One region of the Marinobacter salarius genome, then DNA from elsewhere that is predicted to be linked to it. Evidence: predicted binding sites of a transcription regulator. Region 1 holds the regulator's gene; the other holds the start of a gene.
The links. The regulator FliA, encoded in region 1, starts transcription of late flagellar genes. The targets are predictions, from matches to a motif close to CTAAAGTTTNNNNNNNNNNNGCCGNTAA.
Positions count from the first base shown of each region.

Region 2: a site for FliA is predicted at 5,238-5,265, ahead of flgM (flagellar biosynthesis anti-sigma factor FlgM). Genes of this name have one in related genera too.

Region 1 is NZ_CP136693.1:2,392,891-2,408,933, reverse strand. It holds gene R1T46_RS11145 (chemotaxis protein CheW) at 1-10, opposite strand, end outside; gene R1T46_RS11140 (chemotaxis protein CheW) at 143-931, opposite strand; gene R1T46_RS11135 (ParA family protein) at 924-1,721, opposite strand; gene motD (flagellar motor protein MotD) at 1,967-2,749, opposite strand; gene R1T46_RS11125 (flagellar motor protein) at 2,778-3,515, opposite strand; gene R1T46_RS11120 (chemotaxis response regulator protein-glutamate methylesterase) at 3,515-4,660, opposite strand; gene R1T46_RS11115 (chemotaxis protein CheA) at 4,693-6,855, opposite strand; gene R1T46_RS11110 (protein phosphatase CheZ) at 6,873-7,661, opposite strand; gene cheY (chemotaxis response regulator CheY) at 7,682-8,065, opposite strand; gene R1T46_RS11100 (RNA polymerase sigma factor FliA) at 8,242-8,973, opposite strand; gene R1T46_RS11095 (MinD/ParA family protein) at 9,004-9,816, opposite strand; gene flhF (flagellar biosynthesis protein FlhF) at 9,863-11,161, opposite strand; gene flhA (flagellar biosynthesis protein FlhA) at 11,221-13,395, opposite strand; gene upp (uracil phosphoribosyltransferase) at 13,619-14,257, shown strand; gene R1T46_RS11075 (uracil-xanthine permease family protein) at 14,260-15,516, shown strand; gene R1T46_RS11070 (class I SAM-dependent methyltransferase) at 15,497-16,043, shown strand, end outside.
Region 2 is NZ_CP136693.1:3,305,556-3,321,598, reverse strand. It holds gene R1T46_RS15365 (hypothetical protein) at 1-68, shown strand, start outside; gene R1T46_RS15360 (CBS domain-containing protein) at 94-726, opposite strand; gene mnmC (bifunctional tRNA (5-methylaminomethyl-2-thiouridine)(34)-methyltransferase MnmD/FAD-dependent 5-carboxymethylaminomethyl-2-thiouridine(34) oxidoreductase MnmC) at 787-2,697, opposite strand; gene R1T46_RS15350 (peptidylprolyl isomerase) at 2,730-3,347, opposite strand; gene R1T46_RS15345 (pilus assembly protein PilB) at 3,594-4,331, shown strand; gene R1T46_RS15340 (flagellar protein FlgN) at 4,375-4,845, opposite strand; gene flgM (flagellar biosynthesis anti-sigma factor FlgM) at 4,853-5,179, opposite strand; gene flgA (flagellar basal body P-ring formation chaperone FlgA) at 5,361-6,065, opposite strand; gene R1T46_RS15325 (chemotaxis protein CheV) at 6,263-7,195, shown strand; gene R1T46_RS15320 (CheR family methyltransferase) at 7,235-8,062, shown strand; gene ltrA (group II intron reverse transcriptase/maturase) at 8,606-9,997, shown strand; gene R1T46_RS15310 (MFS transporter) at 10,073-11,191, shown strand; gene R1T46_RS15305 (sodium-dependent transporter) at 11,196-12,602, opposite strand; gene R1T46_RS15300 (Glu/Leu/Phe/Val family dehydrogenase) at 12,662-13,723, opposite strand; gene R1T46_RS15295 (cupin domain-containing protein) at 14,274-14,924, opposite strand; gene R1T46_RS15290 (isochorismatase family protein) at 15,000-15,530, opposite strand; tRNA gene R1T46_RS15285 (tRNA-Ser) at 15,769-15,859, shown strand; gene R1T46_RS15280 (AEC family transporter) at 15,918-16,043, opposite strand, start outside.

The DNA of each region.
Region 1 (16,043 bases):
GGGATGCCATAGCCTTGTGTCTCCTGTTCGGCCGCCCGGCGGGCAACCTGATCGTCAAAAATTCATCATCAGTGCCCAATACTATAGTTAAGGGCACAAACCGTGCCAGCAGAGCACGGTTTCATTCGGTAACCGTAAATTGCTAACTCAGATCGAGGTGGTGCTCCCGCTCGGCGCGAACCAGCAAGTCCGCCATGGTTTTCACATCGATCAACGCACACATATGGTCAATGACCGTGCCCGCCAGCCACGGCCGCTTGCTGCGGGCCGTGCGCCAGCGTACTTCATCCGGTTGCAGGGTAAACGACTGCGCGACATCGTCACAGGCCAACCCCCACTCACTGCTGTCCAGGCGAATCACAAAGCGATAGTTGTCCCGTGCGTCCGCAGGTACCCGGCCCACCATGATCCATTCCGCCGTATCCACCACTCGGAGATTATGGTCCTGGTCCGGGCGCATGCCCATATACCAGCGGGGGCTGCCGGGGATCGGCTTCACCGGCTCTTCTATTCGATGAATGGCGCCGAGCAGTATCAACGGCACTGCCAGCTGCAGCCCTGCCACCGTGAAGATCAGGCATTCGAACGGTTTGTCTGACCATTCCGGCCGCCCCGGGGGCTCCACCTCAGGAGGCGACGGAATATCGGCGGCCTGTTTGTGCTCAACCGGGGGCGACTCCACCTCCGGTGCTTTTTCCGCCACCGGGGCCGGTGTTACCGGCTTTCGCAACTCAGACTTCGCCTCCGCGACCGGACGAGCCACAATGGGCGCAGGCTTCGGCGCGATGCGAGTGCGTTCACGAGCCACCGGTTTTGGCGGTTCCGGTTCCTCACGCAGAGCGCTATCTGTCGCCGTATGCAGCAGTTCGTCCAGATAGCTGGCAATGGCAGAGCCAGGGTCCGCCACCTGTGTCATTTTTTTGTCAGCCATGCCGACGCTCCGCGACCGAGCGTGTTATTTCCTGTAGATCGCTCAGCAGGCGGGCATATCCCCGGACACCATGGGTTTCAGCATCCATGGACGATGGGGTGACCCCCGCCTGGCTGGCATCGCGGAACTTGGTGTCCACTGGAATGGCAAAACGCCAGAGCGTATCGCTGTGGGTCTTTCGCAACTGGTTAAGGCTCTTCACCGAGGCTTGCGTACGCCGGTCAAACAGCGTCGGTACGATGGTGTAGGAAAGCTGATTCTTCTGGGAGCGCATGATCATGGTGAGCGTGTGCAGCATCCGTTCAAGGCCCTTGATGGCCAGGAATTCGGTTTGTACCGGAATAATCAGATGCTGGGCAGCGGCAAGCGCGTTCACCATCAGCACGCCCAGCGAGGGCGTATTGTCCAGCAGGACGTAGTCGAAATCGCCCCACAACTGGGTCAGGGCCCGGGATACAATCAGCCCCATGCCTTCAACACCGACCATTCTCCGTTCGAGAGTTGCCAGCGCTGTGCTGGCCGGCAACAGGGATAGCCCCGGACAGCTGGTTTCGGTAATTAACTGGGCCGGCAGACCATCCGGTACTTTACCCTGGTGCTGGAACAGATCGAACACACTGTGGGGAATGGTGTCCGGGTCATACCCGAACCAGCTGGTCAGTGATCCGTGAGGGTCCAGGTCGACCACCAGAACGCGCTTGCCGCTCTCGGCCAAGAGGCCACCTAGGGCGACAACCGATGTGGTTTTGCCCACACCGCCCTTTTGATTGGCTACTGCCCAGATGCGCACGCTGTGCACTCCATATCCGTCACAAAATTCATCGCCAACCTCGTCACCACACTGATTCTCCAGAAATACCCGCTCCGGAAACGTCGCACGCCTACCGTGTTATCGGCCATGATCCGTTCAACTTGAAAACAATCCGGCAAGAGCTTGCCGGGATCTAAAGATGTACAGACGCTAATACAGATATTGTGCCAACTCGCCTATAGCACCTTCCGCCATGACTCTGCAACGTGATGATCGGAAAGGTGTTATCGCATCGCGCCACGAATACTGGCGTCGCGGGAGATCAACAGGACCACGCGTCGATTGCGACGGCGGCCTTCCTCGGTATCGTTGCGGGCCACCGGTTGGTGCTCGCCGTACCCAACAGCGGCCAGCCGCTCGGCCTCAACACCCTCCATCGACAACATGCGCACAACCGCCGCTGATCGCGCAGCGGACAGCTCCCAGTTGGAGGGGAAGACACCGGTGTTTATCGGGCGATTATCTGTGAAGCCCTCAACCCGGGTAGCGTTATCCCGGTTGCGGAGTACAGCGGCAATTTTTTCCACCACGTCGAAGGCATCGTAATGGGGCTCGGCATCGCCACTGCCGAAAAGCAGGCTGTTGCGGAGGCTCAGCTCCAACCACTCGTCGCTGGTTTCCAGAGTAACCACACCCTGATTGATCAGCTCGTCGAACTCCAAAGCCAACTGGTCCGCCATGGCACGCAGCGCCTCGGTGCGCCCTTCTGCACTCATGGAGGGGTTTTGCGGAGCTTCAGTCACCGGCGGGTTAATCACATCCTCGGCGGCCTGCGGCGTCGCGCGCCGGGGCTGGTCGCCCACTTCGATAGGCTGGAAGGAGCGCTGGGGGGCATTGAAGACGCCGGTCAGGGTTTCAGACAATACCTTGTACTTGCCCTCATTCACCGACGACACGGAATACATTACGACAAAAAACGCGAACAACAAGGTGATGAAGTCGGCGTAGGAAATCAGCCAGCGTTCCTTGTTGTGAAGGTCGTCATCCTGTTGCCTGCGTCGTCTCATCAGCTTACCCCTGGCTCCGGAGCCGGCACTACAGGAAGCCCCGTAGGCGCAACTCGATGGATTTAGGGTTCTCGCCTTCGGCTATGGCGATGATGCCGTCGATCATCATGTCCTCATAACGGGTGCGCTCCCGCAGAATGCCGCGCAACTTGTTGGCAACCGGGAAGAACAGCAGATTGGCCAGTGCTACACCGTAGATGGTGGCCACAAACGCGGTGGCGATACCGCTGCCCAGTGACTGGGGGTCTTCGAGGTTGGTCATCACCTGAATCAGCCCCATCACCGCGCCAATGATGCCAATGGTGGGCGAATAACCACCCATGGCCTCGAACACCCGGGCGGATTCCAGATCCCGCTGTTCGCGGGATTCCAGGTCTACCTCCATGATGCTGCGGATGGTTTCTGTCTCAGCGCCGTCCACCAGCAGCTGCAGCCCCTTACGGGCAAAGCGTTCAGATTCTTTCTCAGCCAACCCTTCCAGCCCCAGCAAACCCTGCTTACGGGCCTTGACGCTCCAGTCAATGACCTTGCCGATACCATCTTCCAGGCTGATATAGGGCGGAAAGAACACCCAGCGCACCTGGGAAAAGGCCCGCTTTAACAGCGGCCAGGAGGTCTGGAGAATGGTGGCTGCGAGCGTACCACCAATGACGATCAGCGCGGCCGGGCCATTGAACAGCGAGCTGATGGCGCCGCCTTCCAACAGGTTTCCACCGAGAATCGCCACAAAGGCAAGAATGACGCCCAGCAGGCTGAGAATATCCATCAGCTCACCCCATCCGCCAGGCGGGAACCAATGTCATCGAGCGCAAGGATTTCGTCAGACAACCCGGCCTTGGCCACGGCCATGGGCATACCGTAGATCACCGAGGTTTTTTCGTCCTGGGACCAGATATCGGAGCCTGACTGCTTCATCAGGCGACAGCCTTCCTTTCCATCCGAGCCCATGCCCGTCAGGATCAGGCCCAGGGTCTTGCCGGGAAAACTCCTGGCCAGGGAGCCGAACGTCACATCCACACAAGGCTTGTAGTTAAGCCGGTCATCTCCGGGAAGAATCCTGACTCTGCCCTGGCCACCCCGGTTTTCAATCATCATCTGCTTACCCCCGGGGGCAAGCAGCGCGACGCCCGGCTTCAGCATTTCGCCGTCTTCAGCCTGGCGCACCTGAATCTGGCAGAGCTTGTTCAGCCGTTCGGCAAACGCCGGGGTAAAACTGGCCGGCATATGCTGAACGAGCACCACAGGCGCGGGGAACCCAGCCGGCAACGCCATTAGTACACGTTGCAAGGCCACCGGGCCGCCGGTGGATGTGCCGATGGCAACCACACTGTAGTGTTTCGCCGGCCCGCGGCGAATCGAACGACGGACCGGTGCTTCAGGCTCTGGGGCGCTGGGGCGAGAGGACCTGTCCGGTACCGCCGGCCGCTCGGGGACGCTGCGCCTTGCCGGTGAAGGGCTACGGGGCGAAGGCGGCGGAGCTGTGGGAGGCGGCGCCGACGGTTTTGCACCAGGGCGGCTGCCAGCGACATCCAGTACGCGCTCAATGAGTATTTTTTGAAGCTGACTGGAATCTCGGGCAATTTCCTCAAAATTCTTGGGCAGGAAATCAACGGCACCTGCCTCAAGGGCATCCAGGGTTACCCGGGCACCCTCGTAGGTGAGGGAGGAGAACATCAATACCGGCGCCGGATGTCGCTTCATGATCTCACGGACGGCGCTGATACCGTCCATGACGGGCATCTCGTAGTCCATGGTGATGACGTCAGGCCTCAGCTTTTCAGCCAGCTCGACACCTTCGCGCCCATTGGTGGCCACGCCAACCACCTTGATCTGACCGGAAGCGGTCAGGATTTCCGTCAGTCGCTTGCGGAAAAAACCTGAATCATCAACGACCAGGACAGAAACCGTCATCCATTTCTCCTAAACCTGGGCCCGCCGCAACGTTATTTGCCGTAGTTTTGCAGCAGGCTCGGAACATCAATAATGAGTGCAATTCGGCCGTCGCCAGTGATGGTTGCACCCGCCATACCCGGCGTTCCCTGAAGGGCCCGGCCCAGGGGCTTGATCACCACCTCTTCCTGCCCGATCAACTGATCCACCACAAAACCGACGCGTCGTGTTCCCATCGCCACGATAACCACGTGAGCATTCTCTGGTTCCGGCTGACCAGCGGCGCCTTTGACCAGCCATCGCTTGATGTGGAACAACGGGAAGACTTTGTCTCGAACCACAATGCATTCGCGGCCATCCACTATGTTCTTTTTGCTAAGGTCCAGATGGAAAATCTCGACCACGTTCACCAGTGGCAGCGCGAAGGACTGGTCGCCAAGCATGATCATCAAGGTAGGCATGATGGCCAGGGTCAGCGGCACCTTGATGACGATGCGAGACCCCTTGCCCAGCTCCGACTCCACGCTCAGTTGCCCGTTGAGCTGGCTGATCTTGGTTTTCACCACGTCCATGCCGACACCGCGACCGGACACATCGGATATCTGGTCCTTGGTGGAGAATCCGGCGGAGAAAATCAGGTTGTAGCACTCGCTGTTGGTCAGTCGATCGGCAGCATCCTGTTCGTAGATGCCCTTTTCCACCGCTTTTCGGCGCAACACATCCGGATCCATTCCGGCACCGTCGTCTTCGATGGACAATAGAATGTGGTCCCCTTCCTGCTCGGCAGACAGAGTTACACGGCCCTGGCGAGGCTTGCCCGCCTTTTCACGAACATCGGGTGCCTCTATACCGTGATCAACCGAGTTGCGAACAAGATGGACCAGAGGATCGGACAGCGCCTCCACCAGGTTTTTGTCCAGGTCGGTCTCTTCTCCGTGCATCTCAAGGTTGATTTCTTTCTTCAGGCTGCGAGCCAGGTCGCGAACCACCCTCGGGAAGCGGCCAAACACTTTCTTGATGGGCTGCATCCGCGTCGCCATCACAGCGGATTGAAGATCGGTGGTCACCACGTCCAGGTTGGAGACCGCCTTGTGCATATGCTCGTCTTCACTCTGGGCGCCCAGACGCTGCAAGCGGTTACGCACCAGCACCAGTTCACCCACCATGTTCATGATGTCGTCCAGGCGCTTGGTGTCCACCCGTACAGAGGTTTCGGCCACAGGCGCGTTGGCGTCCCGTGCTGGCATCGCAGGTGCTGCACTCGTCTTGCCGTTTTCCGCAGGCACTTTTTCAGGCTTACCAGCCGGTTGCGCGGGCTCGTCAGCCATGGCACTGGGAGACGTGGCCGACGGCTGCTTTGCAGCAGGCCCAGGGGCCGGCTTGGCAGTTTCTGCCGTGGGGCTACCACCCTTGCCGTGCAGGTCATCCAGCAACTTTTCGAACTCGTCGTCCGAAATCAGGTCGTCGCCACCCTTGCTGTCACTCGCCTCATCACTGGTAACCTTGTCGCCCGAGGCATCCTGGCTGTCAGGGGCTGCCTTGCCGGTTTCAGGCGGGCCTGAGAACTGGCCCTTGCCATGCAATTGGTCCAGCAGGGCCTCGAATTCATCATCGGAGATGTCGTCTCCGCTCGCTCCGTCACCGCCTGAAGATTCATTGCCGTCGCCACTGGAAACTGGAGCGCTGGTCTTTTCCTCTTCCAGGGCATCCAGCAACCGCTCGAATTCGTCGTCGGTAATATCACCGCCATCGTCTCCAGAACTGGCTTCGTTGCTCTCGTTCTGTTCTTCGCGAGCGACCGCTGCGTTTGCCGACGGCGACTCCCCTGCCGGTTGCGCCAATGCGTCGAGGGCGGCGATCAGCTCCTCGGGAGCTGGCGTCGGTTCTTCGTGATGACGAACCTGTTCAAACATGGCATTGACGTGATCCAGGACTTCCAGCACCACGTCCATCAATTCGGAATCTACCTTGCGCTTGTGGTTACGCAGGATATCGAAAACATTTTCCGCGGAATGGCAACAGTTCACCAGGGCATCGAGTTGCAGAAACCCAGCACCGCCCTTTACGGTGTGGAAACCCCGGAAGATGGCGTTGAGCAGATCGCTGTCGTCCGGATTTTGCTCCAGGTCGACCAGTTGCTCCGACAGCTTTTCGAGTATTTCGCCTGCCTCAACAAGGAAGTCCTGCAGGATCTCTTCATCGGCATCAAACGCCATGCGTTACCCTCTTTTATTCAGAAACCGAGACTGGACAGAAGATCATCAACATCGTCCTGTCCCGATACTACATCTTCGCGTTCTTCGGCCTTGATCTGTGGACCAACACCCTGTTCTGCCGATATCTTTTCCTGTTCTTCCAGTTCATGGACGGTGCCGGTCATCTGGTCCACATGGCTCGCCATCACTACCAGGCTCAACAGATGCTCTTCCACCTCTTTAACCAGAGTGGTGACCTTTTGGATCACCTGCCCTGTGAGGTCCTGAAAATCCTGAGCCAGGAGAATCTCCGACAGATTGTCGTACATCGCTCCTGCATCGGTGTTCAAGGTAACGAAAAACGTATCGATACGGGCATAGAGCTCACGGAATTCCGCCGGGGCCATCTCACGGCGGCGCAATTTCTGCCACTGGTCTCTCAGCTCCGCGGCCTCGTCGCGGAGGGCGCTGGCCTTGGGCATGGCCTCCTCAACCAGGTCCATGGTCCGGTTGGCCGCTTTACCGGTCATCTGAACCACGTACTCCAGACGATCCGACGCATCGGTCATCTTCGAAAGGGCTTCGGACTGTTCAGCGTTACGGGGGTCAATCTGGAAGTTGCGGATCGCCTCATGGAGGCTGCGAGTCAGTCGCCCTACTTCCCGATACAGGCTCTGGTCCCTCACCTCGCTCAGCTCATTGATCAGGGTCATCGCGCGGCCGTATTCCCCAGCGTTGACCTGCTCGACCAACTCGGCCGCCTGGCTGCGGAGCTTATCCGTAACCTCCGGGTCGAGCCCCTGTGGGTCTTTATTGCTATTGCTCATGGGAGCCGTCCGACCTCTGATTACTGGATGCGTTCGAAGATCTTCTCAATCTTCTCCTTGAGTACGGCTGCCGTGAAGGGCTTAACCACATAGCCGTTCACGCCGGCCTGCGCAGCGGCGACGATCTGGTCCCGCTTCGCCTCGGCGGTCACCATAAGCACAGGCAGGGTCTTCAGGTTATCGTCGGCACGGACTTCCTTAAGCAGATCGAGCCCGGACATCCCTGGCATATTCCAATCGGTTACCAGAAAATCGTACTTTCCGCTCTTGAGCATCGGCAGTGCGGTATTGCCATCGTCCGCTTCGTCAGTATTGGTAAAACCAAGATCACGAAGCAGGTTCTTAATGATCCGTCGCATTGTGGAGAAGTCATCCACAATCAGGATTTTCATATTCTTGTCCAATGGGACCTCCAGTTAAAAACGCCCGGAATTCGTTTTTGGCTCCCGGCTCACAGTCTAGCAGGCCGGGTAGTTTAACCGCTTATTGTGTGGCCTTTGGGCCGGTTGTAAAGCGCCGGTTACCAAAAGGCTACAGTAAAGAATGCCTGGTAACGCCGTTCAACAGGGCGATGGCCTGTTCAGTGCTGCCAACCAGTGAGACGCCCCCGCAGACGGAGCGCGGCCTGACTGTGAATCTGGCTGACCCGACTTTCGCTAACACCCAGCACGGCACCGATTTCCTTCAGGTTCAGCTCTTCCTGGTAATAAAGGCTGAGCACCAGCTTTTCTCGCTCGGGCAGATCACTAATCGCGGTGGCCAGGTTCTTGCGGAAGTTGTCAGACGCCAAGCCATCCAGTGGGTTATCGCTGCCTTCTGTTTCTTCTATCGGCAGCTCGCCGGATTCATTGAGCTCATCCAGACTAAAAAGTCGACCACTGTTGGCATCGCTCAGGGAGGAATAGTATTCGTCGAGGTCCAACCCGAGCTCTTCGGCTACTTCCGAGTCTTGGGCCTCCCGGCCCAGGCGATCCTCGACAGCCTTGATGGCTTTGGCAATGCGGCGGGAATTCCTGTGGACGGATCGAGGGACCCAGTCACCCTTGCGAATTTCATCCACCATGGCCCCGCGGATCCGGATGCCGGCGTATGTCTCAAAGGTAGCCCCCTTGTCGGAACTGTATCGCTGTGCAGCTTCCAACAAACCAATCATGCCTGCCTGCATAAGATCATCCAGTTGGACAGATGCCGGCAGCCGCGCCATGAGATGAAGCGCTATTTTTTTGACCAGCGGGGCCTGTTCCTCAACGAGCTGGGAAGGTCCGCGTGTACCCGTCCGGTTGTAGATTCCAAGTTCTTTCGCCAATGTCATGTATCCGGCTATTCAGTGACAGGATCAAAATCAGACTTCGACGAGCCGCTCCACAAAGAATTCCAGATGCCCCCGGGGCGACGATGGCAGCGGCCAGCTATCCACTTTCTCCGCAAGGCTCTTGATTGCCAACGATGCTTTTGCCCGAGGGTAGGCATCCAGCACGGCACGCTGCCGCTGTACCGCCTTTTTTACGGCCTCGTCATACGGCACGATACCCACATATTGTAGTGCCACATCAAGAAAGCGCTCGGTAACCCGGGTCAGTTTTTCAAACAGGTGGCGACCTTCCTGCTCATTCCTGACCTGGTTGGCCAGTATACGGAAGCGGTTGGTGCCGTAATCCCGGTTCATGAGCTTTATAAGGGCGTAGGCGTCGGTAATAGACGTAGGTTCATCACAGACAACCAGCAATAGTTCCTGTGAGGCTCGGAGGAAACTCACCACCGATTCGGAAATACCCGCAGCGGTATCAACAATCAGCACATCGATCTGGTCACCCAGTTCACTGAAAGCGTTGATCAGGCCAGCATGCTCCAGCGTGGAAAGCTGAGTCATACGCTGAGTCCCCGAGGAGGCAGGCACGATTTTAATGCCACCGGGTCCATTGACCAGCACATCCCGCAAGTCGCAATCCCCGGCAATGACATCCTGTATGTTGCGGTTGGCGGTAATACCCAGAAGCACGTCAATGTTGGCAAGACCAAGATCGGCGTCTAGCAGTACCACCCGACGCCCCATTTGCGCGAGGGCGATGCCAAGGTTTACTGATACGTTGCTCTTGCCAACGCCCCCTTTCCCGCCGGAAACGGCAATAACCTGTACCGGATGTGGTCTGCTCATACTGACTCTGATCTCTTGCCGCGTTTAACCGCAGGCTGTGTTGTTTTTAAACAGCGACTGCCTGTTGCTGCTGGAGTTTCTTCAGCCTCTCCACGGCTAAACGCACCAGCGGGATGGACTCAGCGTGGTGCAAGTCTTCCGGGATTTTCTGCCCGTCGGTGTAATAGGCCACCGGCAATCCCGTTTCCATGACGAATCCCAGCGATTCACCCAGGGTCAGTGCTTCATCGATTTTGGTCATCACACAACCCGTAAGATTTGCCATCTTATAGCAATGCCAGACGGATTTCATGATGCGCGGCTGACTGGTTGCCGAAACCACCAGATGGGTTCGAATCCGATGGTGACTGCGAGCCAGCTCCATAAGCTGCTCCTCGTAGCCCTTGTCGGTGCTGGTCAGGCCTGCGGTATCAATCAACACCAGGTGCCGGTCCGACAGTTCGTCCAGTATGTCGTCCAGGGAATGGGTTTCATCCACAACCCGAACCGGAACGTTCAGTATGCGCCCGAACACGAATAATTGCTCGTGTGCCGCAACCCGATAGCGATCGGTTGTGACCAGTGCCAGAGAGTCAGGGCCGTGGCGCAGAACGTAGTGTGCGGCCAGCTTGCCGATGGTCGTCGTCTTGCCGGACCCGGTTGGTCCCACCAGAGCATAGACACCACCCTCTTCCGCCCACTCGGTGCGCGTAGTCTTTACACCGGCGGCCAGCATTTTCAGAGACTGTTTCCAACCATCTTCAAGCCGGCCTGCCCGGTGACGCCGGGACAGAGAATTGGCAAGCTCCAGTCCGAGACCGAATTCCTGCAACTTTTCAGACAGCCTCTGCTGTACTGCGTTTACCGCTGTTTGTTCGGGTTCACCGCCGTTGCGGGCACTGACCAAGTCACGGAGGGAACTGATTTCCGCGCGCATTTGCGCAAGCTCGCCGGAATAGGCAGCACGTGCGGTCGACGGCTCTTCAACAACCACAGTATCGTCGTTGGCGAGTGCTTCCTCAGAAAGACCAGCGTCACCAAACTCACCACCCACACTCGTCCTACCAAACGCCGCACGCTTTTCACGCACTTCACGAATGCGATCGCGGGAGCGGCCGAGTTCGTCCTCCAGGCGGCGATGCTGTTCCGCCTGCAACTCGGCTAGCCGTGAGCCATTGGTGGCTTCCCGTGCGGCGTCTCCGAGACGCTGACGCGCCATGTTTTCGTCGTAATCGAGCGCTGTCACAATTTCGACGCCGCCATCAACACGACGATTGGAAAGGATCACGGCATCGGGCCCCATCTGATCCCGCACCTGACGCAGTGCCTCTGCCATGCTTTTGGCGAAAAACCGCTTTACTTTCATAATGATGCCTCCTTTCGGTCAACGCTTCCCAGCGTCTTCCGCCTTTCCAGCCGCGGCCTTTACTGGCCGACGGATGCGACAATAGTGATCTGTTTGTTATCCGGAATTTCCTGATACGACAGTACATGCAGGCGCTCGACTCCGTAGCTGGCAAACTTCGCCAGTACCGGGCGCAAGGGCCCGGAAACCAGGAGAATCGCCGGCTTGCCCAGCATTTCCTGGCGCTGGACGCTGTCCTGGAGCGACCGTTGAAGCTTCTCAACCATATTTGGCTCCAGCACCAGCCCGATGTCTTCTTGACCGCCGGATTGTTGACTCTGCTGCATGGACTTTAGCAATAACTGTTCCAAGTCCGGATCCAGAGTAATCACCGGGATCTCCGCGTCGTTGCCACAGATACTCTGGACAATCATCCGGCGAAGTGACTGGCGAGCAACCGTGGTCAGCAGTTTCGGGTCCTGGCTCTTCGGGTGGACGTTCACAATGGCCTCCGCAATAGAGCGCATGTCACGGATCGGCACTTCCTCTTTCAGCAGATTCTGTAGCACCTTCAGCAGCAGGCTGATGGAAATGGTGGTGGGTACCAGTTCTTCCGCCAGCTTTGGTGACACTTTTTCGAGCTGGTCCAGCCATTTCTGAGCTTCCTCATGGCCAAGCAGTTCGTGGGCGTGTCTCTGAAGGATCTGGTTGAGGTGTGTCGCCACCACGGTACTGGCGTCCACGACGGTATAACCGAGGGTCTGTGCCTGGTCTTTTTTATCCGGCTCGATCCAACTGGCGTCCAGACCAAAGGCGGGGTCTTTGCCCTCTATCCCCTCGATCTTGCCGAACACCTGACCTGGGTCAATCGCCAGTTCACGGTCTGGATGGATTTCTGCCTCGGCAATGGTGACGCCCATCAGGGTGATTCGGTAGACATTGGGCATCAGGTCGAGGTTGTCGCGGATATGGACCGAAGGCATCAGGAAGCCCAGATCCTGTGAGAGCTTTTTGCGAACGCCCTTGATACGGCTGAGAAGCTGACCGCCCTGGGATTTATCCACCAGGGGAATCAGGCGATAGCCCACCTCCAGGCCGACGATATCCACGGTGGCCACATCGTCCCATCCGAGTTCCCGGGTTTCTCCCGGCGGCGGCAGCTGGGCACTCTGTTCACCGCCCTCACCGCCAGGTGGCAAGTCGCGCCCCGGGCCTGCCGGACGAGCACCACCGCCCCGGATCGGGAACACACCATCCTCCTCAACGGTCTGGCGTTCCTGTTGCCATATGTACCAGGCAATACCACCCGCAATCGCCCCCAGACCGAGGAATGCTACGTGCGGCATGCCAGGAATCAGGCCCAGAATGATGAGAATAACGGCCGCGATACCCAGCGCCTTGGGGGCGTTGAACATTTGTTGCAGTATCTGCCCGCCCATGTCCTGGCTGGACGTTACCCGGGTAACCATGATCGCTGCAGACGTCGACAGCAGCAGTGACGGAATTTGAGCCACCAGACCGTCACCAATGGTCAGCAGTGCATAGTTCTGCGTAGCCGTACCAAAATCGAGGCCGTGCTGGAGCATACCGATGGCAATGCCACCGATCAGGTTGATGGCCAGGATCAACAGGCCGGCGATGGCGTCGCCCTTGACGAATTTACTGGCGCCGTCCATCGAGCCGTAGAAGTCTGCTTCCTGGGCAATTTCAGAGCGACGGTGCTTGGCTTCTTCCTGGTTGATAAGACCGGCATTGAGATCGGCATCGATGGCCATCTGCTTACCCGGCATGGCATCCAGGGTGAAACGTGCGCTTACTTCCGACACCCGGCCAGCACCTTTGGTGACCACCAGGAAGTTGATGATCATGAGGATGGCGAAGACCACCAGGCCAACCGCGTAGTTACCGCCGATAAGAACCGCGCCGAACGACTCGATCACCTTACCGGCCGCATCACCGCCTTCATGGCCGTTGAGCAGAACAATCCGTGTGGATGCAACGTTGAGCGCCAACCTCAACAGTGTTGCCACCAACAGAACAGTCGGAAAGGATGCAAACTCCATCGGCCGCAAGGCGTAGACACACACCAGCAGGATCACGATCGACAAGGTAATGTTGAAGGTGAAGAACACGTCCAGCATGAACGCCGGCATGGGCAGAATCATCATGCCCAGCAACCCCATCAACATCACGGGAATGCCAATATTACCCCGCGTCAGGGATTTGACATTGTTGAAGACTAGCGCTCGATCCATGCCGGGAAACTCTCCGATTGGCGGTAAACCGCAGGGGTGTGCGGGTCGTTTTTTTGACGCAGACGCATCGTTTGACGAGGTATTCGCAAGATCCGTACCAGCCCTCACGGCTTTTCTTTTTACCACGCCTGACGGACTCGGCAAGATACGGTATCCTTGCGCCATTTGCTGGCGTCTTTACTGCGCCCAATCACATCATCGACCCAGACGCAAAGGTGAGCCCATGCCAATTCACGAGGTCAAGCACCCTCTTATCCGCCATAAACTCGGCCTGATGCGCCGCTCAGACATCAGCACCAAAAATTTCCGGGAGCTCGCTCAGGAAGTCGGTGCTCTGTTGACGTACGAGGCCACCAAGGATTTTTCACTGCAGAAGAAAACCATTGAAGGCTGGGCCGGGCCGGTGGAGATTGAACAGATCCAGGGCAAGAAAACCACCATCGTGCCAATCCTTCGGGCCGGCCTGGGTATGCTGGACGGCGTACTCACCCTGATTCCCGGTGCCCGGGTCAGCGTTGTCGGCCAAGTGCGCAACGAAGAAACCCTGGAAGCCAGCACCTATCTTGAAAAGCTGGTAGGCGAACTGGATGAGCGCATGGCCATGATCGTCGACCCCATGCTGGCCACCGGTGGCTCCATGATCTCCACCATCGACGTGCTAAAGAAAGCCGGCAGTACCGAAATTCGTGCACTCGTCCTGGTTGCAGCACCAGAAGGCGTAAAAAAAGTGTTGGAGAAACATCCAGATGTGTCGATCTACACCGCATCAATCGATGACAGGCTAAATGAGAAAGGTTACATCCTTCCGGGGCTTGGCGACGCCGGCGACAAAATCTTCGGCACCAAGCAGAAGGACGTCTAACCATGCAGGACCATAGCACCGACCCGGTCTGGAAACAGGCCATCGCCGGCTCACAAATGCTGCTGGTGGCTTTTGGCGCATTGGTATTGATGCCCCTGATTACCGGCCTCGATCCCAACGTTGCGCTGTTCACCGCCGGCATTGGCACGCTGATTTTCCACATCGTCACCGGCGGCCAGATTCCCATTTTCCTGGCCTCATCCTTCGCCTTTATCGCCCCGATCATTGCCGCCAAGGGTCGCTTCGGCCTTGAGGAAACACTCGGTGGCCTGATGGCCGCGGGCATCCTTTATATCATCCTGAGTGGCGCTGTACGCCTGCGCGGTACCGGTTTCATCACCCGCTTGTTGCCTCCCGTGGTTATCGGCCCGGTTATTATGGTGATTGGCCTTGGCCTGGCGCCGGTGGCTGTCCACATGGCTTCCGGCCGCACCGGTGATGGCGCGCAACAACTGGTGCCCTACGACACCGCCATCTGGATTGCGATGATCTCCCTGGCCGTGACCGTGATTATGGCGGTCTGGTCCAGCGGAATCTTCCGCCTGATCCCGATCATGTTCGGCATTATCGTCGGGTACATACTCTCCGCCTTTGCTGGCATCGTGGACCTGTCACCCATTACCAACGCGCCCTGGTTCGCCATCCCCAACTTTGTGGCGCCGGAGTTCAGCTGGGCAGCCATCCTGTTCATGATTCCTGTGGCCATCGCACCAGCCATTGAGCACATTGGCGACATCCTCGCCATCGGTACCGTCACCCGCAAAAACTACCTTGAGAAACCCGGCCTGCACCGCACCCTGCTAGGCGACGGCCTTGCCACCAGTGCTGCCTCAGCCCTTGGTGGCCCGCCCAACACCACCTATTCAGAGGTTACGGGCGCGGTGGTGCTGACCAAGAACTTCAATCCCAAAGTCATGATCTGGGCGGCGTGCATTGCCATCGTGCTGGCGTTCATCGGCAAATTCGGCGCAGCGCTCCAAACCATCCCGGCGCCGGTCATGGGCGGTATCCTGTGCCTGTTGTTCGGCTCTATTGCCGTTGTCGGCCTGAATACCCTGATCCGGCACCAGGTCGACCTGTCGCAGGCACGCAACCTGGTCATCGTTGCCGTCACTCTGGTCTTCGGGATTGGTGGCATGGCGATTGGTAACCTGGAGGGCATCGCCCTTTGCGCGGTGGTTGCCATAGCCCTCAACCTGATCCTGCCAGGCAAGGGCGAGGCATGGGGCGCACGGATTCATGAGCAAGACACCCACTGACAACCGACCAATGAAAGCAGCTGGCAGCTCCGGCATCAGCTTTACCGCTCTCTATACCGGTGCCGTATGGCACCGGTACGGTCTCTCCGACGACGTGCTTGCGACGGATGAGGGGCGCTGGCTGTATCACCTGATGACTCCGTTCGAGGTAGGAAGCAAAACGCTCATCGGTGGCAACATCCGCACCTTCCTGATGCAGCGCCACCTGATCATCGATCACCTTATCGAACAGGCCCTTGAGCGTGGCGTCACCCAGGTTCTGGAAATTGCCTGCGGAATGTCTCCAAGAGGCATCCGCTTGCGGGAAAAGCACCCACACCTCCATATGGTGGAAGCCGACCTCCCCGACATGGCCACCAAAAAGGCCGCAAGACTCCTGGCCTCCGGTCGCCTGGGCGACCACCATCAGGTAATGCCCATCGACATCCTGGCGGAATCCGGTGAACAGACGCTGGAGGCGATTGTCGCGAGAGCGTTCGACAGCAAAGAACCGGTGGTTGTCGTCACCGAGGGACTGACCAGCTATT
Region 2 (16,043 bases), 910 kb from region 1:
TCGTAAGTGGTACCTCCGAGACGTGGGAGGTTCGGTTGTTTACGGGAGAGGGGCTACCGTTGCATTAATCGAGAGCGGGCGATGGTCCCACTGTTATACGCTGCCCTCGTGACGGCTGGCGTTGGCGTACAACCTCAGGTAATCGGTGCTGGTGACGATGCCTGCTGACTGGCCCTGCTCGTCAACAACCAGGGCGGCGTTCAGTTGGTGAGCGAGCATAAGCCTTGCCAGCTGGTGTGCATCTGTCTCGGGAGACGAGGTCAGGAAGGCCGGTAACTCAATATTGACGAAACTGGCACTCATGGCGTTCGCGTCGGTTTCGTGAAGCCAGGCCAGCAACCAGCGCAGGTCCACGAGCCCTGCTACATTACCTTCTGCTGTAATAACGATGTGATTAATGCCGTTCTCATCCATGGCGTCCATCGCTTCGGCAATGGTTGCGGTCGCTGGCACGGAATTCAGGGCGGGGGTGCATATCTGGGATACCGGCAGGTAGGCCCGTCTTTCTTTGGGTTCACCGGCTGCCGTGGCACCGTACTCTTCTATAGCGCGCTGTCGGCCGGAGCGGGCGGCAAACTGGAATTCGGCGTCGGTGGTTTCGCTGTGCCGAACATCAATGTTATGGGATTCACTTAATTCTGTGACATCGCCCACCCGGCGACTCCGGAATATCTCCGGCAGGCGTGTTCCGACGGGCCTGCCGGGTTCACTGACATGAATGGACATAGTGATCTGCTCCGGTTGTGACAGGGTCTTTTCCGGTTATCGGCAGAAGGTTTGATTTCTTCAGGCGCTGATCGTTTCCTGCGATGTTATGTCTACTCGGTGGCAGCGGTCCGTAGCCACGCGTTTTGCGAGGGATTCGGGTAAGCAAGAGGGCTGCCCTGAGAGTCGGTCAGCCAGATATTCTGCGAGTAGCGGAGCGTAACTCAGCCCCTTGCTACCCAGCCCGGTAAACAGGTTGATTCCTTCCAGTGGTTGCCTATAGGCATCCATTAGCGGACCAGCGACCGGCTGATAGTCATGGGTGGTGCATCGAAACCCGACTTTGCCATCGAGTTTTGCCGGATCAATGTCGCCTGAATCCCTGTCTACTGCGCCCGGAACCATCGCATCAAGCATTGAAAGGTTATCGCGGTGGCTTTCGGTGGAAAGGGCGGGTGATGGGTCATGAAGATCAAAGGTGGCACCAGCCATCGTCATGCCGCCGTGGGCGGGATTGAGGTACCCAGATCCGCACACTACCACATCAGGGCATTTCACCGCCTTCGCTGGCAAGTGAGTTACCTGGCCTCGAATCGCACGGAAACGGAAGCCACCCTTAAGCGGAATCAGGTTCGGTGTCAGATGGCCGGCGCATATCACGACGCGGTCGACCACCACATCCTGTTCGCCATTGCCCGCAATATGCCATTTTCCATTGCAGGGTGTGAGTCGATGGACATCAAAACCGAAACACTGAAAAATTCGCTCATGCGCCATTAACGCCCGACAAAGGCCGACGGGTTCAAGCCATCCACTGCGCGGAAACCAGAGACCGCCCCTAGTCAGGGGAATGCCTGCAAGTTCAGACGCCTGTTCCGGGCCGATCTGCTGCAATACAGTGCCAGGGTAGTCGTTGCGGGCTATGAAACGGTTCTGGCGGTCTTGCTCGCTGTCACTGTGTGCCAGTTGAACTAGTCCGGAAGGGTGCCAGTACTCGCCGCCGAACTGTTGATAATAGCGTTGACTGAACAGCAATGATGAGAGACCAAGCTTTGCCTGATCATTGAACTCGATGCCCAGTTTGACATACAGCGCACCCTGAATATTGCCAGAGGCTGCTGTTCCAGCCTCTTGAGCGCGGTCAATTACAGTAACATGCAATCCACGCTCCGCCAGATTCCGGGCGAGCAGACTGCCAGCAACCCCGGCGCCAATGATGGCAATGGATTCAATGTCGTTCGCGGCCGGGAGGGCTTCGGGGTAGGTGGCGTCACCCAGAGTGCCGATCAACATGTCCCATTTTTGCCCGAATCCGGGCGCTTTCCGCATGGTGAAGCCGGCTGCAATAAGCCGTCGCCGCACCTCGCCGGCCGATGTAAAGGTGGCGAGGGTAGCACCGGGTTTGCTGTGACCCGGTATGGCGTCAATGACTTCACGCGTCCACATGTCCGGATTTTTGGCGGGCGCAAAACCGTCCAGAAACCAGGCATCGGCCTGAAAATCCAGCTCGCGCCAGGCATCAACCACATCGCCGAAAAAGAGTGTCAGCCTGACACGACCACCGGCCAACACCAGGCGATGGGTACCCGAGACGGGGGCGGGATATTGTTCCAGCAGTTGGTCAGCGTAGACCTTGAGCTCCGGCCACATGGTGAGCGCATGTGCAAGGTCGTCCGGAGTCAGAGGGTGGCTTTCGACGGAGACGAAATGCAGGCAACCATTGCCCGCTGTGGATGACTGATCCCAGGCTTGCCAGGCTGCAAGGAAATTCAGACCGGTGCCAAACCCTGTTTCAGCGATGACGAAAGAAGAAGCCGTTGGTAATGAGGAGAAACGTTCGTGAAGCCTGTTCTGGCTGATAAATACATGCCGTGTTTCTTCAAGGCCATTCTCGCTGCAGAAGTAAACGTCACCAAAGCGTCGGCAGTGGGGTGCGCCGCTACTCCAATCAATGTCGGCGTTTTCAACAGATGGAAGCCTGGGATCAGTCACGGTCTTTGTATCCGCTCATTACGCTTACCGGTCTATTCTGCAGCGGTATCGGTTTGCCGGACCGAAACGCTACGGATAATGACGGGTTCCTGCGGCACATCTGCCATACCTCGGGATCTGACCGTTTTCTTACTGGCGATGGCATCCACAACACCCATTCCGCCTGTCACCTTGCCAAATACTGCATAACCCGGGCCGCGGACACCTGCGTTCAGGAAGCCGTTGTCTGTCAGGTTGACGAAAAACTGGGAGGTGGCGGAATCCGGTGAGCTTGTGCGGGCCATGGCGACTGTACCGCGAAGGTTCTTGGCGGTTGGCTTGGCTTCGTTCCGGATGGGGCTACGAGTCTGCTTCTGTTTGAGATCCTGGTCGAAACCGCCGCCCTGGATCATGAAGCCCGGAATGACCCGGTGGAACAGCGTTCCCTCGTAGAATCCATTTTTAGCGTAGGTGATGAAATTCTCAACGGTTTCGGGAGCGATGTCCGGGCGCAAGGTCACCTCAATGGCACCCTCACTGGTTTCAATAATCACCCGGGGCAGCTCGTTCTGTTGTCCATCAGCCGCCAGGCAATTGGCAATACCCAGCATGAAGGTTACAGATAGCGCGATTTTCATCACATATCGAAACGGTTTTACGGAATTTGTCATTCTATAATGGCTCACGTAGTTAGTTCAGGGAATAGAATAGTAGGTAGCTTCGGGAATATTTGCTGCGATACTGTTCCCATGAATCCAGTCTGTTGCAGGATGTTAGCAGATAATACTTGTCAAGTCGGGCATATTCCCTGCGGAGTTCATGACTATCAGCTAACCTTCTGTCGCATCAGTGTCATCGATGCTCTCTGACCGGGCCAGGTTGTACGGCAATCACTGTAAAGCTATTGGAGGCATACCTTGAAAATCCGTCAGGGCTTCGAAGAAAAATCCCGCCTCGGTCGGTTGCTGATAAACCGGGGATACCTTTCCGATATTCAGTTGGAAGAGGGTTTGCACCTACAGCATGAGACCGGTCAGCGGCTCGGTGAGGTGTTGATACAGTCCGGCTGGATTACAGAACGTGAGCTACATCGTGTCCTCAGGCACCAATCCCGTTACCGTAACGCGGCGGCGTTGGTCACCATGGCAGTATTGCCATTTCAGCCACTGGTCAGTTTTGCCGCTGGCAGCACTTCGAATGATTCACGAGACGTCGCCGACGCAGGACAATTGTACGATCATCCCGGCCTGTCTCCGCTCAATGACGACGAGTTGGCCGGTGTGGCCGGGCAGGGTGATCAATCGTTGCTGGATCGTATTGCCAATGTGTCCGCGATGGCCCCACGTCATGACGGCGCAGGGGAGGTTGAACCGGATGTCATTGAAGGCCTGAAATTGACGGCGAATATTTTCGTGCCGGTGTTGAACTTCCTGGATTCTGATCTGACGATATCCGGGGTGCATTATCGGGATGACATTCCCCGGTACGCGGTTCGTGACGACGGCGGGATCACCCTGGCTTTCCCGGAAAGGATCGAGCAAATCCGCATGGACAATATCCGGGTTAGCGGTAGCCAGGGACCTTCTTTGGGAAACATTGCCCTCGACAATATCCGCTTTCATCCGGATTCACAGATGACGATCTATACTCGCTGATCGGATGCGTTGGGCTCCGATGTCTGCGGAGCCCAGAGGCCCGTCAGGCGCTCGCCAGAACGGTACGGTGTGATACGGCCTTTTGCTCGCCCTGAGCACCGTAGAGGGTCTGGTGCCCGGAAACGCCGCGGAATATATCAGTCAGACGTGAAAGGCGCTTCTGAAGGTGACTGACAACCCGCCCATTATTGCTATTCAGCTGGTGACAGGTCTTAAGGCGTTCATCGGCGTCCTGCCACAAGTCGTAAACATCTGACAGGCCGGCGCTGAGAATAAACCGTGAGGGGGCTCCGTTTTCAGGTCGAAAACCCATCGACACCAGCAGGCGGATTTTGAGTTTGGCCCGCTCGCGAATCTGACCCAACAGAGTGTTTTTCTCACCAATCAGGGTTTCGAGTTTACGGATATCAGACGTGGACAGGCAGGCTTTTTCCTGCTGCAGGACGTCCGCCAGGGATTCGAGTTGACGGATGTCTTGGGACAGGAGGTCTTTCAATTCATCGATTGCGGCCATGATTTATTCACCCGAATATGCTTTCATCCATTTCAAGCATTTTCTGGGCCAATTTCTCTGCGTCAACTTTGTAGGAGCCGCTTTCCAGGGCAGAGCGAATCTGCTCAATACGGGCATCGTCCATTTCCGGATAATTACCGAGTTTCTGTTCGAGCTGTTTCAGGTTTTTTGCCTGGCTACTCAAATTGACATTTTCACCGCGGGCACTTTGCGCCTGGGACTTGGCCTGCTCAGTCGTAGAGGGCTGAGTGCTCTGGGCACCTGAAGATTTATCGGCCGTGGTTTTCTGGGTGTTGACCTGGCCTGGGCCTATTCCATTAAAGTCAACTGACATAACGTTACCTGCTTAGCTGATCGGCCGCGTTGGGCGGCTCCACAAATTTCATACCTGTCTATCGGCATGGCTTGACGTTTCTTTAGCAATTTTTGCAAGAATTGAATGACACTCTTGTCATCTTTCCAAAAAAAGCCGGCAATGGTTTGCCGTTCCCGGTGAATCCGTGCCGGGAACGGGGCTACATGGGAATTTCAACGTGGCCGGGTGCGGTCACACGGGCACGCACGGTGCGGGAGGACGAGAGGTTTTCAACCAAAACCTGGTCACCAATGCCGCCGCTGGCCAAGGCCTTACCCCGTGAGTTTACCGAAAAATTCCCGCTACGGGCGCTGATAATAACATGGTCCCCCCGTTCGATCGCTGCGGGAGCCAGCACCAAGTCTGGCGTAAAAACCGTTCCAGCGTTAATGCCTCGGCGCATTTCCATGCCAACAAGTTGTTCGATGTTGGTAATAGCCCCCCGTCGAACTGAATTCACGACCACCGAATCTGACTGTATGGCAGCTTTTGTAAGCCTTTCGCCCCGGCCCAGCGGGCGGGCGGCGACCATAGCTTCACCGGTTATGGTGATCGATACAGGCAGAAACATGCGCCAGGGACGGTCGCCCTTGCAGGATACCAGCAGTGAAGGCTGGGTGGTCTTCCAGGGGTCGCCGCTGAAGGACACGCCAAGTGGAGTCTCACAGGTAGCGAGCGACAGGCGGGCGTCGAGTTGGCCAGTATCATAGGAAACCGTAAAGCCTTCGTTTGCTTGGGCGTCCGAAAATGCCGCCAGAAACTGTTCCGCGCCACTGTGAATTTGTTCGGCCGTCGTCATGGAAGCAAGTGCAGGGCCGGCCATTGCAGTGATTAGCAGTGCGATGATGAAATTGGTGATGCGCATACGAGGCAGTTTGTCCTATGCTGTCATTAACCGGGCAGAGTCCCGTGTTCGGGAATGTCCTAATGATTTCCGGATTCGGCCGTTAAGCCTACCCAGAGAGTCAATTATCCGGCAGTTTCCAGGTGCCGAGTGGCTTTGATTGAAAACGCAGCAAGATGCGTGCCGTCAGAGTGTTGGAACAAGCGGGAGATGAAACGATGGCAGGGGTATTGGACAGTGTAAATCAGCGTACCCAGCTGGTGGGGCAGAATCGCCTGGAGCTTCTGTTATTTCGCCTACGCGGCCGGCAGACGTACGGCATTAACGTCTTCAAGGTCAAGGAAGTGCTCCAGTGCCCGAAGCTGTCATCGCTGCCGAATAGTCGCCCCATGGTTCGGGGCGTGGCCCATATTCGTGGCGAAACCATTCCCATCATTGACCTTGGCATGTCGATCCGGCTTCCCGGTATTCCCAAGGAAGAAATAGCTACCAGCTTCGTGATCATTACCGAGTACAACCGCAAAACCCAGGGTTTCCTGGTGGCCGGTGTCGACCGCATCGTGAATATGAACTGGGAAGACATCCTGCCGCCACCCAAGGGTGCGGGTAAAGACGTTTACTTGACGGCGGTAACCCATTTTGAAGACAAGCTGATAGAGATTATCGATGTTGAAAAGATACTCTCTGAAGTCTCTCCGTTTGAGGAGGATGTCACCGAAGACGTCCGCAACCGCAGTTCAGAGCGGGTGCCCGGCCATCTACCAGTGCTCGTTGTGGATGATTCCGCAGTGGCCCGACGTCAGATAGAGCGGTGCCTCACGGCCATCGGTATGGAGGTGGTGACAAAAAATGACGGCAAGCAGGCCCTGGATTATCTAAAACAAGTTACGGCAGATGGTTCCCGGGCCGTCGACCACCTGTGTCTGATCATATCCGATGTCGAAATGCCGGAAATGGACGGGTACACTTTGGTCACCAAGTGCAAAAATGAGCCTGCAATCAAGGACGTATTCATCATGCTGCACACGTCCTTGAGTGGCGTGTTCAACAAGGCAATGGTGCAGAAGGTAGGCGCTGACGATTTCATGGCAAAATTCAGCCCCGATGAGTTGGCTGAAAGGGTTATGGAAATTGTCGATCGCGAGCAGTGACGCCGGTGTCACTTCCGACCCACTCGATACTGAGATCCAATGAAAGCTGAGATAACCCCCCAGGAATACGAGGCCTTTAAGACATTCCTGCAGGATGCGTGTGGAATTTTGCTCGGGGACAACAAGCAGTACCTGGTGAAAAGCCGGTTACGGCGGATCATGGAAGAGAACAAGTTGAGTACCCTGGGTGATCTGCTGGATCGCGTGAAGCGAACCGGTCGCAGCAGTTTGAAGGAAGTCGTGATCGATGCGATGACGACGAATGAGACACTTTGGTTCAGGGACAATCACCCGTTCCGCATCCTGCAGGAAAAGCTGCTGCCGGAGTTCGGCGACAGAAAATCAGCGCAGTCACTCCGTATCTGGTCGGCAGCCTGCTCGACAGGGCAGGAGCCCTATTCGGTAGCGATGATTATTGAAGAATTTCGTCGTCAGCGGCCGGGTAGGCTGCGGGATGTGAAGATCACCGCCACCGACATCTCCAAAAGCGTTCTTGAGGTTGCACGGCGCGGCGAGTACGAGATGATTGCCATTGGCCGGGGACTGTCGCCCGAGCGTCAGAAGCAGTTCTTCACTCCCGCGATGAACGGTAGCTGGCAAATCCGACCGCAGATCAAGAGCATGGTTGAGTTCCGGGAACTCAACCTGCTCGAACGCTACATGCTCGGAAAGTTTGATATCGTTATGTGCCGGAACGTACTGATCTATTTCTCGGCAGAGCTTAAAAAGGACATCCTGACCCGTATCCACGCCACTCTCAATCCCGGTGGTTACCTGATACTGGGAGCATCGGAATCGCTGAACGGGTTGCCTCATCTCTACGAAATGGTGCAGTGCCACCCAGGGATCATCTACCGCAAAAAATAGGCCCACCCAATGCCGATCAATGTATGGATACTGGTCGCTGCCCAGGCGCTTGCCATGTGTACAGCGCCTTTTATCGTTGTGCGCCAGGCATGGCGCGTAGCGCCTTGACGGGCGCTGTTCCGGTACAGGTGGTGCTGGCCGGATGACTTGGGGGTGCAAGTCCCCTGTGGACCCGGCAAGGGGAACCACTAGCCGGACGGCAAGGGTGTCCATCGTGAGATGGAATCTGAAGGAAGCCGCAGGCAAAGCACTGGCCTGACGAACAGAAATCGCATATGAGGCGGTCACACCGGGTAAGGCGTCAACTATCGTCAAAGCCCTGTACTTGCACGGAAGGTGTGGACGTAAATGCGGCGGGCATAAGTGTGAAGGTCACGCGTCTTACCCTGGGAAGTCTGGTTCTCTGCCGCTGTGCTACTCACTTCGCGAGAGGTGGGGATGGGGAGCCAGAACTCAGCCGAGGCCATAGTAGGTGCGTCACCGCGTACGGAAGGGCCGAACATGGTTGGCCGTTAGTAGGCGATGAGTTCTCGTAGTGTGCTTATGAAGACAGAAGCGACCCGGATGGGGCAGGGCATTCAGGAAGGCGCTGGACGGTATCCGGCAGAGACTGAAGTCCGTGTCGAGGCAGACGCGGGGGCTCACTCGTGGACGAACGCGGAGCCGAACACGCTGATGGAACAGGTGCTTGAGCGCCCGAACCTGATGCGTGCGTATCAGCGGGTGGTATCCAATAAGGGTGCCGCCGGTGTCGATCAGATGCCGGTGATGGCCCTGAAGGGCCACCTGCAACAGCATTGGCCAACGCTGCGCGAGCGGCTGTTGGCCGGAGACTACCATCCTCAACCGGTCCGCCGGGTCAGTATCCCCAAGCCGCAAGGCGGGGAGCGGACACTGGGTATCCCAACGGTGCAGGACCGCCTGATCCAACAAGCCCTTCACCAGGTGCTGAGCCCGACGCTGGAACCGACCTTCTCGGATCACAGCTATGGGTTCCGCCCCGGTCGAAGTGCCCACCAGGCGGTCAAGGCGATGCAGCAACACATCAACGACGGCCACCGCTGGGTGGTCGATCTGGATCTGGCCCAGTTCTTTGACCGGGTCAACCACGATGTGCTGATGAGCCTGCTGGCTTGTCGCATAGCCGACCGGCGGATACTCACCCTGATCCGGCGTTACCTGCAAGCCGGCATGCTCGAAGGAGGACTGGTCAGCCCGAGACGGGAAGGCACGCCGCAAGGCGGCCCCCTGTCGCCCTTGCTCTCTAACGTGCTCCTGACCGAACTGGATCGGGAGCTGGAGCGGCGGGGACACCGGTTCTGCCGCTATGCGGACGACTGCAACATTTACGTCAGCAGCAAAAGATCCGGCGAACGGGTGATGGCCAGTATTACCCACTTCCTGGAAACGCGCTTGCGCCTGAAGGTGAATACGGTGAAAAGCGCCGTGGACCGCCCCTGGCGTCGGAGCTTTCTGGGTTACAGCGTGAGCTGGCATAAACGTCAGGTCCGGTTGAGAGTCGCGCCCAAAAGCCTGAAGGCCTTCATGGCCAAGCTTCGCCCCCTGCTGAAACGGTCACGGGGACAGTCGTTGACGACCACCATCCGGAACCTGAACCCGGTGCTGAGAGGCTGGGCAAATTACTATCGCCTGACCGCCTCGAAGCGTTCGGTCGAAGCCCTGGATGGCTGGATAAGACGGCGGCTTCGCCTGATCCTGTGGCAGCAGTGGAAGCGGACCCGCACGCGGGCCCGCAACCTGGTACGGCTAGGCTTGACTGAGATAAGGGCTTGGAGGAGCGCGACCAATGGTCGTGGACCCTGGTGGAACAGTGGCGCGACTCATATGAACGCGGCCCTGCCTAAGAGGGTATTCGACCGTCTGTCTCTGGTAAGCTTGCTGGATACGATGACTCGGCTTCAGAGCCGACCATGAACCGCCGTGGTACGGAACCGTATGCCCGGTGGTGTGAGAGGACGGGGGAGGTAACTCCCCCTCCTACTCGATTTTATCGGAAGCATTCACGGACGTCTTCTGGCGCCATCGCCTGAGTGGGCAACCCTGCCCGTGGGCCTTGTGGTTGTAGGAACGGTCCTGGCTATTAAGCCTGCTACGTGGATGATGGAGCGCCTGGGGCGCAAGCCGGTTATGTTGCTTGGCGCGCTGGCGGGTACCGTGTCCGGGTTGCTCGGTGCGCTGGCAGCCTGGAATGCAAGTTTCCCGTTCTTGTGCGCTGCGGCGGTTGTGGGCGGAACCGGGCTGGCGGTGGTTCACCAATACCGCTTTGCGGCCATGGAATCGGTGGCGCCCGGGATGGCTGGCTCCGCCGCAGCCAGGGTACTCCTCGGTGGTCTTGTAGCGGCGTGGCTGGGGCCGGAAATTGCGCTTGTCGGTGGTGGAGGTCAAGCCGAATACCCTTTCATGGGCGGTTGGCTTGCACTGAGTGTCGTGCAGGTGCTTGCCATGGTCGTACTGGTTTTCGGGTACCGCGCCAGCGGGGAGCGAGTCCGGGAAGCCTTGGGGGAGGGCGGTCGCCCGATGACCGACATCCTGAGGCAACCGGTCATATGGGCGGCGATCAGTGCCGCCGCCATCGGTTATGCCCTCATGAGTTTTATCATGACGGCAACACCGCTGAGTATGACAGAAGTGGCCGATCACCCGCTTGAAGATGCCAAGTGGGTCATTCAGATTCATATCATGGCTATGTATCTGCCGTCGCTGGTCAGTGGCTGGTTAATTCGTGTGGTGGGTATTCCGAGGATGATGGGGCTGGGATTGCTGGCCTATCTGGGGTGTGTGGCCCTGGCGTTCAGCGGTATCAGCTTTCACCATTACCTGTTTGCACTCATCCTGTTGGGGGTTGGCTGGAACTTCCTGTTTGTCGGTGGCACCACGCTGTTGCCGCAGGGATATCGCGATGAGGAGCGGTTCCGTGTTCAGGGGCTCAACGACCTGATGGTATTCGGCTCGCAGGCGACAGCTGCACTGAGTGCTGGTGCGGTATTGGCGGCGTTTGACTGGAATGGACTGTTGCTGATTGCCATACCGTTCCTGGTGTTACACGGTGTCTTGATGGCCGTTTGGCTGATGAGCCGGCCCCAGGACAGGGGCCGGCATCCCGCTTGATTGGTTATACCAGGTTGTAGACGAACACGACGGCGACAGCAACGGGTGTGAAGTAACGCAGGACGCGATACCAGACCGAGAATGTGCCCGGTGACATGCCCAGTTCGCTTTCCAGCGCCTGTCGAGACATTGTCCAGCCAACAAACACGGCGACCAGCAATCCACCCAGGGGCAGCAGGATATTTGCGGTCAGGAAGTCCAGAAGATCGAAGATGGTTTTGCCTTCGAACATCGCAAACATGCCCAGCGGTGTCACGTCCGACCACAGGTTCAGTGAAAGCACGGAGGCCACACCCAGTAACCAGCAGACGATGCCTGCTCCGACGGTGCTCACCGTACGGTTCAACCCCTTCTGTTCCTCAAGCCATTCGACAATGGGCTCCAGCAGCGAAATGCCGGATGTCCAGGCGGCAAAGATCAGCAACACGAAGAACAGCGTACCGAAGAGGCTGCCCATAGGCATTTGCCCGAATGCCAGTGGCAGGGTTTGGAAAATCAGGCCGGGACCGGCGCCTGGCTCAAGGCCATTGGCAAATACGATTGGGAAGATAGCCAACCCGGCCAGTAAGGCCACGGCGGTATCCATGATAGAGACGGTCACGGAGGTTTTGGCGATGGAGATGTTTTTTGGCAGATAGGAGCCGTAGGCCATCATGACGCCCATGCCGAGGCTGAGCGTGAAGAAAGCGTGGCCCAGGGCAACCAAGACGCCCGAAGTGGTGAGCTTCGAGAAGTCGGGCTGGAACAGGAAGGCGACGGCCTGGCCAAAGTGGCCAGTGGTCATCGCATAGCCCACGACAATCAGCAGGAGCACGAACAGGGCCGGCATCAGAATGCTGACAGCGCGCTCAAGCCCGGAACGTACGCCTCGTGCGACCACGACCATCACCAACGCCATGAACAGGGTATGCCACAGAAGCAGCTTGATGGGATCGCCCAACAGGCCGGAGAAAATGGCGCCTATGGACTCAGCCGACTGGCCCGCCAACTGGCCGGTGGCGGCGGTGCCCACATAGGAAATCGCCCATCCGCCGATCACCGAATAGAAAGAGAGGATCAGGAACCCCGCCAGGACCCCGACGGCCGCCACCCAACGCCAGGCCGGTTTCAGGCCTTCCTGGCTGGTTATGGCCCGCATGCTGTTAACGGGGCTGTGACCGCCACGGCGACCGACTAATACCTCGGCCATCATAATGGGTAGGCCCACCGCCGCAATGCACAGCAGGTATACCAGGACGAAGGCGCCACCGCCGTTTTCACCGGTGATGTAGGGGAATTTCCAGATATTACCCAGGCCCACTGCTGAGCCCGTCGCGGCAAGTATGAATGCCAGGCGCGAAGACCACAGCCCACGCTTGGCTGTCGCCTGGCCCATGGCACCGCCTTCAGCGGATGAAGAAGCATTACTCATTGTATTCTCCTGCTTACTGTTTTTGTTTTCGGGGGAGTGAGTGGCGGCGTTAGCCACCATCAACGGGATTTATGCCGGAATCGCTCCTCTGCGAGTTGATCGGCGATCTGCCCGGTGGGCAGGCCATCGCGATCCGAGCGCTGGAAGATTTCCTCCAGGGTATTGGCTATGGAATCGACGTGTTTGCGAACGGCCTGGGGGTCGGGTCCCTTGCGCTCGTAACACACGTCGATAATGCCGCCAGCGTTGATTACAAAGTCTGGGGCATAGAGCACTCCACGTTCGAACAGGGCCTGGTCATGAGCCGGGGTGGCCAACTGATTGTTAGCGGCGCCGGCCACGATGGTGGCCTGTAGCTTACGAATGGAGTGATCATTCAGGACAGCGCCCATGGCACAGGGCGCAACCACGTCTACCGGCAGGTAGAGAATTTCGTCGGCGCTAGCCGGCGTCGCGCCCAGCTCGGCAACCGCCCGATCCATCTGGTCCTGGTGGACGTCGTAGACCCAGAGTTTCGCGCCAGCTTCTTTAAGGTGTCGAGCCAGGCGGTAACCAACGTTGCCGATGCCCTGAACCGCCACATTCAACCCCTCAAGGTCGCTACGGCCGAGCTTGTGCTTAACGGCAGCATTAATGCCCACAAAGGTGCCCCAGGCCGTGGCGGGAGAGGGATCACCGTTGCTGGGCCTGCCATCAAAACCCGGGCGTTCGCTGATGCCGGCCACATTGGACGTTTTACGGCCCATGACCTGGAGGTCGGCTACGCTGGTGCCCGAGTCCTCGGCAGCGATGTACAGTCCGCCAAGCTGTTCCAGGAAACGCCCCATGGATTCAAGCAGGGCTTCGGTTTTGTGCTGGCGTGGATCGCCGATGATGACGGACTTGCCACCGCCGAGGTCAAGGTTGGCCAGTGCCGACTTGTAAGTCATCCCCCGGGACAGGCGGAGAACGTCTGTCAGTGCTTCTTCGTCGCTGGCGTAGGGATACATGCGGCATCCGCCCAGCGCGGGTCCACGGGAGGTATTGTGTACGGCAATAATGGCGCGCAGCCCGGTCTCTGGATCGCAGCAAAACGTCAGATGTTCGTGGTGGTCGAATTCAGGATGCGTAAATACAGTCATTGTTTGGATTCCTTTTGCTCCGGGTGGTTCTTGCACAGGGATTCGCCCTTGTGACGGAGGCCGGCGGTAGATTGCGGGCGCTGCCGAAACTCAATCGCTATCGGGTGTTGGACGCGATTAACTGCCGGTCGGATTTGGTAGTTGTATGAGTTTGGATAGTCGTGAAAGATCCGGTCGGAGCGATCGGGATGCACAAAGCGTCAGAGAAAGGAAAGGAGCTGTAGGGTGTTGCAGGGTGTGGGCGCATGGGCCCATGCACAGGGACTGATTTACCAGTGACATGCTGAAATCCTCTTCCACCAGGCCGGATCACGGCTTCCGTGGTCATTTTATTGTTATGCCCCGGCAGATAGGCCGGTTGGCATGATTTCATGTGTCGATACCCTTTTGGGGTTCAACGAGAGAAGACTAGATAGCTTTTACATCGTCGTCAATGGTTGAAATTCATGCATTTTTTGGTGATTTTGAAAATTCCAGCGGTAACAGGTAGATAGATCTACTTTACGTAAACGTAAATATTTTTTAGAGCTCAGATCGGCTGGCCGGCTCGTTATACAGGAAGGTGGCCGGTTTTTACCCAGATGACCGTTTCTTCGTCGACAAAAGGGTGATGCTGGCTCATATGGGGGCTTCGTATCCAGGTGCCTGCAGGGTAACGTCCGTTTTCGTCGCAGAACTCGCCTGACAGCACCAATATCTCTTCGCCTCCGAAATGTCGGTGGGGCTGGAATTTCTCGTTTGCGGGCCATTTCACCAGCGCCACGTGTTCGTGTTCGAACTCGTGCAATGGCATTACTTTCAAGCCACCGATACCAGGCAACCAGTCAGCGGTGCTGGTGTCGATGCGCACAGTCGCTGTGTCACGCTCATCGAATTGATGGAGCTTCACAAGCAATACGCAGCCTTCTTTGCTGAATGGCGCGTGGCCACTGCCGGGAGGATTCCGGAGGTAGGTGCCTTTACCGTAATCCCCGGTTTCGTCGGAAAACACTCCTTCAAGTACCAGGATTTCCTCGCCCAGGGGATGTTCATGCCGGTTGAAGCTGGCGCCGGGCTCATAGCGCACGATGCTCGTGGCGTGGCCACGTTCGGCCTCTTCACGGGCGAGGGGTTTACGAAGTACGCCGCCAGCCGGGCTGGGGATCCATTCCCGGTCACCGGCCTGAATGACGACTTTCTGGCTGAAGTCCATGTTGAGCATGGCGATCTCCGGTTATGTCATTTGACCGTCAGTACGACGACTGCCCGGTGCCGGACTTATCCGTTTCCGGTGACGCTATCTGATTAACCGCTGAACGTCCCGGAAGCGCGGATGTTCGCTGTGTTGCATCCACTCAAAGGCGACCATTTCAACGGTCACAATGGTGGCGCCGGCTTTGTGCAGGCGTTCGAGGGCCGCGTCACGATCATTGTCATGGCGCGAGCCGGTGGCGTTCTCGACCACCCACACGCCGAAACCAGCCGCCAGAAGCGAAAGGGCGGTTTGCAGCAGGCACACATGGGCTTCACAGCCACCGATAATGATCTGCTTGCGATCATTGGGGATGGCCTTCAGCAGGCCGCCGCCACAGGCGTCAAAGTGGATCTTGGTGACCGTCTGATCGGCAAGGGCGGCTACTTCATCGGCATTGTGGCCCAACTTTTCGGGAATCTGCTCGGTGACAATCACCGGCACCTCCATGAGCCGGGCAATTTGAGCCAGCTTCACGGATTCCGACAGCACCGATTCGCCATGATTAATGACTGGCATCAGCTTTTTCTGAAGGTCGATCAGAACCAGTGTTGATTGTTCCGCGCTCATCAGCATAAACGTTTCCTCCCTGCGGGCGGGTTCTTGTTTAATCCCAGTATTGCACAAAGCCCTGGCTGGTTCTCGCCCCGAATACACTGGCAGTGTGTCGATCATGGGCCGACGTCGACCAAGAAGTGAGTGGGAGAAACGATTTTTAAATTGGAGTTGCCAAACCGGAACAAAACCATTAGAGTTTGCGCCCTCAAATGAGCGACGACGTTGCTGATTTCGAACGGTTTATTTAAAGAGTATTGGAGAGGTGGCCGAGTGGCTGAAGGCGCACGCCTGGAAAGTGTGTATACGTTAATAGCGTATCGAGGGTTCGAATCCCTCCCTCTCCGCCAATACCAGACCCCAGCAGAAATGCTGGGGTTTTTTATTGGTAAACTGGAAAGTGGGAGCTCAGGCCACCCCCATTGTCCGCAACACAAATACCCCAGCGGTAACGGTCACGCTGGCCATCAACGTGGTCAGCGCCACGATATTGGCTGCCAGGCGGTCGTTGCCGCCCAGCGCCTTGACCATGAC